One region of the Vibrio sp. 03_296 genome, then DNA from elsewhere that is predicted to be linked to it. Evidence: riboswitches for the same ligand, from Rfam matches in the RefSeq annotation. Region 1 holds a riboswitch; the other holds the start of a gene.
What was found. Region 1 has a riboswitch for cyclic di-GMP ahead of CIK04_RS21615 (TfoX/Sxy family DNA transformation protein). Riboswitches for the same ligand answer to the same signal wherever they lie in the genome.
Positions count from the first base shown of each region.

Region 2: another riboswitch for cyclic di-GMP. It lies ahead of gbpA (N-acetylglucosamine-binding protein GbpA); the one in region 1 lies ahead of CIK04_RS21615 (TfoX/Sxy family DNA transformation protein).

Region 1 covers NZ_NPKW01000157.1:27,522-31,700, forward strand. Annotated here, with positions in the region: gene CIK04_RS21600 (alpha/beta fold hydrolase) at 37-831, shown strand; gene CIK04_RS21605 (DUF2007 domain-containing protein) at 877-1,185, opposite strand; gene CIK04_RS21610 (TVP38/TMEM64 family protein) at 1,199-1,876, opposite strand; gene CIK04_RS21615 (TfoX/Sxy family DNA transformation protein) at 2,001-2,594, opposite strand; cyclic di-GMP riboswitch class I at 2,710-2,798, opposite strand; gene purR (HTH-type transcriptional repressor PurR) at 2,996-4,000, opposite strand.
Region 2 covers NZ_NPKW01000046.1:80,510-84,688, reverse strand. Annotated here, with positions in the region: gene CIK04_RS04150 (pyridoxal-dependent decarboxylase) at 1-636, shown strand, start outside; gene gbpA (N-acetylglucosamine-binding protein GbpA) at 735-2,192, opposite strand; cyclic di-GMP riboswitch class I at 2,331-2,423, opposite strand; gene rarD (EamA family transporter RarD) at 2,700-3,599, shown strand; gene CIK04_RS04135 (START domain-containing protein) at 3,642-4,179, opposite strand, start outside.

The DNA of each region.
Region 1 (4,179 bases):
AAACCTTTTAGTTTTCTCTTTTTTTGGCGTTGTTTTATGGCTCAAGCGTTACTATTTCACAAAACTTATCTCCATCCTACCAGCCAAGAGTGGGTGGTTTTTGTGCATGGTGCGGGTGGCAGTTCGTCCATCTGGTTTAAGCAAATTAAAGCGTACAAGCAGCATTTCAATCTGTTATTGGTTGACTTACGTGGGCACGGTAAATCCAATCAACTATTAAAAGAATTGATCAGTAACCGCTATACCTTTGGGGCGGTGACGCAAGATATCCTCAAGGTGCTTGATCATCTTAAAATTCACTCCGCGCATTTCGTTGGGATGTCTCTAGGGACGATCATTGTCCGAAATCTAGCGGAACTGGCGGGGGAAAGGGTTAAATCCATGGTGCTTGGTGGTGCGGTAACGCGTCTCGATGCGCGTTCTCGTATCTTGGTCTCTCTAGGTAACTTTGGCAAGCATGTGCTGCCCTATATGTGGTTGTACAAGCTGTTTGCCTACATTGTGATGCCGCAAAAAAATCAGCAGGAATCACGTCATCTCTTTATCCGTGAAGCGAAGAAGCTGTGTCAAAAAGAGTTTAAGCGCTGGTTTATACTCGCGGCAGAGGTCAATCCACTGATGCGTTATTTCAAAGAGCGTGAATTGCCGATCCCAACGCTATATTTGATGGGAGAGCGTGATTATATGTTTATTAAACCCGTCAAAGAGATGGTTGCTGCTCACACCCAGAGTGAGTTGCTAGAGATAAAAAACTGTGGCCATGTGTGCAATGTGGAAAAGCCCGACGAGTTTAACCAGCATTCGATCGATTTTATCCAACGCCAAATCTAATAAAACATGAGGAAGGCTAGTGCCTTCCTCTGTCAATTGCGCTCATTACTCAAGTACTTGCCCACAATGCCAGCAAGCTCCAAATTGACCTTCTATTTCTTCTCCGCACTGTGGGCATAGCCAATTTTGATGCGCTACTTGCTGCTCACGATAGCTGGCTAATATCGCTTTAGCAAAATCGACTTTCTCAGGTTCCAATAGCCAAATGTATGGATTGGTATCCTCAGTTGCTGGTAACTCACCTCTCAAGCCAAATAAACCCTCACCTCGAACCTCACATTGTACCGCTTCATTCATCAGTAATTGGCACACGATATGCGCTTCTATAGGCGTGTTGGCGGTGAATATCTTCATAAGTGAATTCCTTTTATGAAGAGAGTTGAGGTCTAAATTTACTCATGATCCATTTTACAGCGATAGGAAAGACACCCAATAACGCAAATGAGGCTAATACTGTCGGTGAAAGTATCCCCGACAACGAGTTGATGTCGGCCAATTGTGTCCCCGCATTTAGGTAGACAGCCGTACCAGGTAGCATGCCTATCTGGCTAGTAAGATAGTAACGACCAATGGAAATTGGTGTTAAACCCATTAGCAAATTAATCAGGAAAAATGGGAAGACAGGGATCAAGCGTAATGAAAATAGATAAAAGGCGCCATCCTTTTCAACGCCTTGGTTGATCGCGCTAAGTTTGTCTCCAAAACGTGCCTGCACCCAATCTTTTAGCAGGTAGCGACTACTCAAAAATGCGATGGTTGCCCCAATGGTGCTGGCAAACGAGACAAGAAGTAGGCTATACCAAAAACCAAACAGAGCAGCGCCTAATAGCGTGACGACGGTAGCTCCAGGAACTGAAAAGGCGGTAAGACCAACGTAAATGACAAAATAGCTTATTGAAGCAAACAGAAATTTTTCTTCAATAAAACTGTTCAGGGCAAGTTGTTGTGCTTTAGCGTTGTCGAGTGTGAGGTATTGACTAAAATTAACCGCCAATAAAATAATGGTCGCGATAAGCAAGATTCCGAATACGAGTTTTTTGTTCATTCAATTTTTCTCCAGATAGCTTGGTTATCAGACCTGATTGAGACAGAAAATCTTTCAAACGATATAAAAAAACCACATCATTTTGATGTGGTTTTAATCTATAAGAAATAATAAACGTGCTTGCCTACAAAGACAATTTATTCACTAATTCGTCTCGACGTTGCTGAGGAATCACACTCCAGTGCGTACCATTGATGGCTCCCTCTAACGCCCAAAGCAGCTCTAAGCTCACGGCACCACTGTGGGTGTTTTTAATCGCTTCGTACGCACGAACCGCGCCTTGAGACTCCAACTGCTCGACTGTTTCAATTCCCGCCTTTTTAAGCATTCGTTCGGTGGCTAAACGCAGGTTAGGTAGGTCTTTTAATCGTTCAGGTTTTGCTGTTGCTTGCAGTTGTTTATCATTATTAGCACTGGCCAATGCACGTTTGGCTAAAGCGAGTAGTGCATTTTGGTCTTGCCATAGCGCGTCTGAAATCGCGTAGTACTTAGTGACAACAGGAAACCCACGCTTAGTATAAACGTATGGTTTGAGCCCTTGCTTTTCAAAAAGTAATGTTGATTTTTGATCTGCGCGAATATGAAGCTGGTCTTTCACCACAAGTGCGAACATGGTCTCATCTGCAAAAAGGCCGAATCCGCCAAACATTGAGCGAGATTTTATCGCACCAAGTTGCTCAAAAAGCTTCATTGAATCTTTGAGTATCGGTTTATCCATGATGTGTTATCTCGGTGTAATTACTATTACGCCACCAAATCAGGTCCGAGAGATTAGCAAACCAATGCAAATACAATGTCATTAATGGGTAAACTTGTTGTTATGCATTTTTGCCATCGGTAACCCCGCTACCTACCAAAAAACGTCTGGTTTAGGCCGGAGGCTTTGCGTCCCACTTTTTCAAATGGTTTGCCCTGTGCGTGACACTAGAAGGATACGATTTCTATTGGAGTAACATCACATTTTCAAATAAAAAATGTGACATTGGTTCAGATAATAGTTGCAGTTAAGTGAATGAATGCTCGTTTTTAAGAACTTAACAGAATTTGACTTAACAAATCACTTACTAAGAATGAAAAAAAAAGCATCCAGATTTGGATGCTTTAGAATATTAGTCTTAACTAATTGATTTTTTTAACGGTATCACGAACCACTAACTCGGGATGCATTTCAAACACGCGTTTGTCATGCTCTTTGTCCTTAATACGTTCGAGAAGGATCTCAAATGCATTTTTACCAACACGGCGTTTTGGCTGGTGGATGGTTGTTAGCGGTGGTGAGAAGTATTCCGCCAACTCAATATTATCGTAGCCGATCACAGAGATGTCTTCAGGAATGCGAAGGCCTGACTGTTGAAGGCGGCTCATCAAACCCAGTGCCATGGTGTCGTTGAAGCAGAAGACCGCCGTTGGGCGATCTTGCCACGACGCGATCTTGTCAGCAGCCATCACAGCCGTATCACATTCAAAGTTTCCTTCAAGGATCCACTCGTTGTTAACGGCAATATTAGCTTCCTTCATCGCGCGTTTAAAGCCTTGGATGCGCTCTTGGCACGCGGCTTTTTCAAAGTGACCACTTAAACACGCAATTTTTGTATGACCATTTTCAATCAAGTACTTAGTGGCCAAGTAGCCACCTTCCTCTGAGTTATCGATAATTTTATCGGCTTGTGAGCTGATTGGACCCCAGTCCATAATCACTTTAGGAATATCTGCATGCTTATCAAGCATTTCGCGTAGTTCTTCAGTGAGGTCTGAACACATCACCAAAATGCCATCTACGCGTTTTTCCGCAAGCATACGAATGTAATCACGTTGCTTCTCGTAGATACCGCCCGTATTACAAAGAATTAGCGTATAACCTTGGCGGTAACAGTAGCTTTCTACGCCATCAATCACTTCAGAAAAGAACAAATTGGTAGATTGAGTGACCAGCATACCAATAGTACGAGTGGTGTTGCACTTTAGGCTACGCGCTACTGCGCTAGGCGCGTAGTTGAGCTCGTCAACCGCTTTCATGACTTTTTCTTGAGTGGCTTCTGCAACAAAACGCGTTTTGTTGATTACGTGCGACACTGTGGTCGTGGATACTCCAGCGAGACGCGCGACATCTTTAATTGTGGCCATAGGTATTGTCCTGTCTAAGGTTGCATTTTGAATCTACGATTCTTTGTTGCAACACAGTTTGCTACCTTTCTCCGAATTCGCTTTGTAAGGAAGACACACTAGAAAAGCAGCAGCTTAGCTTTAAATAAACACAAAAACCGCTGTATTTCAGCGGTTTGCATTAAAATCATATTTTATCG
Region 2 (4,179 bases), on a different contig from region 1:
GATTTTCAGAAATGGGGCTATGTACCTTACACCTCCAGTTTGATTTTGGTGAAAGATCGTCAAGATATGCAGGCGTTAAAACACGATGCAGACTATTTCTCCTATTTTGAAGCGCAACAACGTAATCAAACGCATCTTCAATCCACCATCGAATGTTCTCGCAGTGCGGTGGGGGTATTTTCCGCTTATTCTGCGTTAGAGAGCATTGGCATTGAAGGGTATCAAATGCTGATCGCACACGGCTTGCAGAATGCCAATTATCTGCGCTGTTTACTCTCTAAATTACGCAATTGCAAAGTGGTCTCTGGCAGTAATCAAGGCCCTTGTGTCACTTTTCGTCTCTATCCGCCAGAGATGGAAGAGAGTGCGCAAGCACTGTTTTACCGAGAGCGACGGCTTATCAGGCAAAAGGCGTATATGGAAAGTATCGTTAGCAGCGCGACCTACCATCGCAATAACTTCTTAGCGAGAAAAGGTCGTTATTTGAAAACCAATTGGGTCGATTCGATTGCCAGAACCGATTACAACGAAGCAGGGCATTGCCTTTTTCTACCCGGCGAAAAAGCGGTGTTCCTTAACCCCAACACACAGCGGCGAAGCATTGAGCTGTTTGTGGCCAATTTGAATGCCACTTAGGGCGGAAAAGAACAGATTAACGCGAGATAAAAAAAGCGATGCCAATTGGCATCGCTTTGGTCGTTATGCATGTGATAAATCACATATAGGGGATAGGTTTACAGTTTGTCCCACGCCATTTGCCAGTGTGAGCCTGTACCCGGCTGGTATTGAGTTGCGGTTGGTGTCCATTGAACACAATAACCTGAGTATGGGAATGGCTTACATTGGTAAATGGCACCGTCACTAGCGAGCACTTTGGTGCCCGCCGTGTACGAGCTCAAGCCATCTGGGAAGACAAAATCGTAATCGTTACTTGGCGGTGGTGTTTGCGTTTCCGTCAGCATGAAGTCAGACGTTTGCTGTTTTTGCAGTGTACCGTCTTTATCTAGGACTTTCGTCACCAGCATATGGTGACCTGCTTCGGATTTACTCAATGTCATGGTGACCGCTTTGTTCTCACCATCAGTCATTGCAACCGTTTCAAAAGCAAGCGGCTCTTTGTGGTGGTTATAGATGGTCAGTTCCGTCGTAATATCGCCAGTTGCTTGTAAGCCTAAATCAAGCGTTACAGGCGCATCGCCAATTTGATACTCAGAGGCCAAACCCGATAGGGTGACGTCGTACTCAGGTGCAGGGGTTTCAATTTTATAGCCGATCTCGACACGCTGCAGGTTGCTGCCAGACTTAAGGAAAATTGGGTTAGTACCATAAACCGGAACGAATTGATTTTGTTCGTTGAGCTGACCTGCTGCGATCTCGCTTTGGGTTTGGTTAATTTTCACCGCGAGAGCGTGTGACCAATTGTTTGCTACTGTCAACGCGTCGCTGTCGATCGCCAGTTCTGTCGTGTAGGCCGGATTCTCACCCGCGAGATCAAATACGCGTGTAAAGACGGTGTCACCAACATTGAGATTCATGGTTGGAATGATCTGGCCACCTTGTTGCCAATCTGGCAGAGCAGGGCCATCGCCATCGAATTTGACATCAATAACATTGTAAAAAGAGGCAGCGGTGTCACCCACATCCCAAACCGCCAAAATCACTTGGTAACCTTCGCGTTCAGGTACATTACATGTGTGGCTAACGCGTTTCGGCGGTTGAACCATGCCACCGTCCACGACGCAGAAAGGGGTGAGATCGAATGAGGCGCGAGCAAGTGGTTGGTTTGGATTCCAATCTGGTTTGGTGATGTAATATTTCCAATCTTTGGTCACGTGATTGGCGGTAAAGGTCCACTCAAAGTTTTGCGCGCCAGCTTGAATCGGGCGTTTTACCCAACGGTCTGCGGTTTGCTCATCAAGTGCGTTGGCTAACGCGCTCTCGGCGCTGGCAATTTTACCATCGCGCGGACCAGACGCAGGGAAGCCATCTGGCCCTTCAACGCTTTGCGGTTCATATTGAATCGCGCCACAGTTGGTGTTTTTCTCCCCAGTTGACGCAGCGAACTTACACAGTGTCACACGAGCTTCAGCGACACCATTTTCCACTGCAGAAACATAACCATGGCTCATTGCGGTTCCGCTTACGACGGATAGAGCAATGGCCAGTAAGGTTTTTTGCGGTTGTTTTTTCATAACATACTCTTTTTGATTGCTGACTTTATTTGGCTATATTGCCAATGTTCAACCACAGCATACGCATGTTATTCCCAAGGCGATGAATGGCTCGTAAAGAGCGCACTGACGTGCTTGGTGAGAACACTCTCTAGTGAGAGCGGCGGCCCCGCTATCTTGGGTATGGTAAAAAATACCGACAGACCGGAAGCTTTGCGTCCCATCTTTTCAGAAGGTTTGCCTATGTGTGATGTCAGGCATAATTTAGGATGAGAATAACGAAGAGGCGAATTAATTGATTGGATTTGGAATTAATTTCTCGAAAAAGAGTGATGAAATAAACAGATGATTTAGAAGCGTTATTTATAGGTGTGGATATATTAATTAAACCAATCAAACGCTGTGTTTAATATAAGCGATCTATGTAAGGGGAGATATTTTGTGATTCTATGTATTTGCAAAATATCATAGCGAAAAATGGAGTGTAGAGTTAGAATTGCCACGTCTTTACTATGTCATCGAGCACTTATGAAAACCACCAGCTATGGCAATATCATGGCGGCCATCTCCTTTCTTATTTGGGGCCTGACACCAATCTATTACCGTTTGATGCCGTCTGCTCAAATGGATGAGCTGTTGGCTATGCGCATCATTGCTTCTGTTCCAGTTGGCTTGGTGCTCGTGTACTTCATTACAGGCAAGTTCCCTGAATTTCGTCGAGTTTGGCACGATAAGCGATCGCTACTTTATACCTTGATCGCCGCGTTGCTGATGTGCATCTCATGGTCCACCTTCACTTGGGCGCTGACCAATGATCGCGTGATTGATGCTAGTCTAGGTTTTTTCATTAGCCCGTTAATGATGGTGGCACTTGGCGTGTTGGTGCTCAAAGAAACGCTCTCACCGGGAAAAAAACTGGCGATCTTTTTTGCCGCTTTAGGGCTGGGGTATCAAATTGTCCATTACGGTGAAATTCCGTACGTTGCATTAACTATGGGGGTGTTTTTTACCCTCTACGGTTTTTGTAAAAAGAAAATAGCCTACGATTGGAGCACGACATTATTTTTTGAAGCATTACTACTTGTTCCTGTGGCCACTATTTATATGGCGATGAAATACGCGCAAGGCGACGCGGTTTCCCTTTCCTCCGATCTTTCAACGCTATTATTATATTTGGGTAGCGGACCGGTCACCATCGCGCCCCTTATTTTTTATTCCATTGCTATTCGTTATACCAATATGACGAACATTGGCCTGATGCAATATATTGAGCCAACGTTACAGTTTCTCCTTGCCGTGTTTATTTTTGCTGAGTATTTCGACCAAGTGAAAATGGTGAGCTTTGGCTTGATTTGGTTTGGTTTGCTGTTGACGATTGCAGAAACATTGACAAACAGAGTCAAACGCCGCTCTGTTCGTTTAACGTGATTTGATAACGGATAACGGATAGTAGATGATGATCGATTGAGGCTACTCGGAAATGTGTGGATGCCGAAGGAGTTGAAAACGCGGTAACTGCTCACGTAAGCCCTCAAATGTGGCGCGCGCACTTTCCTTGGCCAGCTTGTTCACTAACCAATCGGGTAGAGCACCGCCAGGATTAGCGAACGCGGTGTATTCAATGTGAGTGGTGTCGTTGGTGAGCTTATTCAGTACCCAGCTCGCTTTGACTTGCGTGATGCGAATGTAGCCAGGATCCCGAGGGAAAGCCGTCTCAGGTGCATCGCTGATCTGCAAGGTGAATCCAGCTTCATCTAGGCTGTACTTTGAATAAGTCAGCATATCGCGATTTTGTGCAGGCCAAGGTGCCGCAAATTGGGTGTAAACGATGTTTTCTCGCGGTGATAGCTGTTGCACAACGTGGCTGTGAGCAACATTATCAATCCAGTTAGGTACGTTGTCAGTGTCTTCGAGTAATTTCAAAAATGCGGCATAGCTGGTGGGGAAAAACATTTGAGCACGAATCTCCACCAAGCCATCTGTGTGCTCACGATAATGGATGGTGATA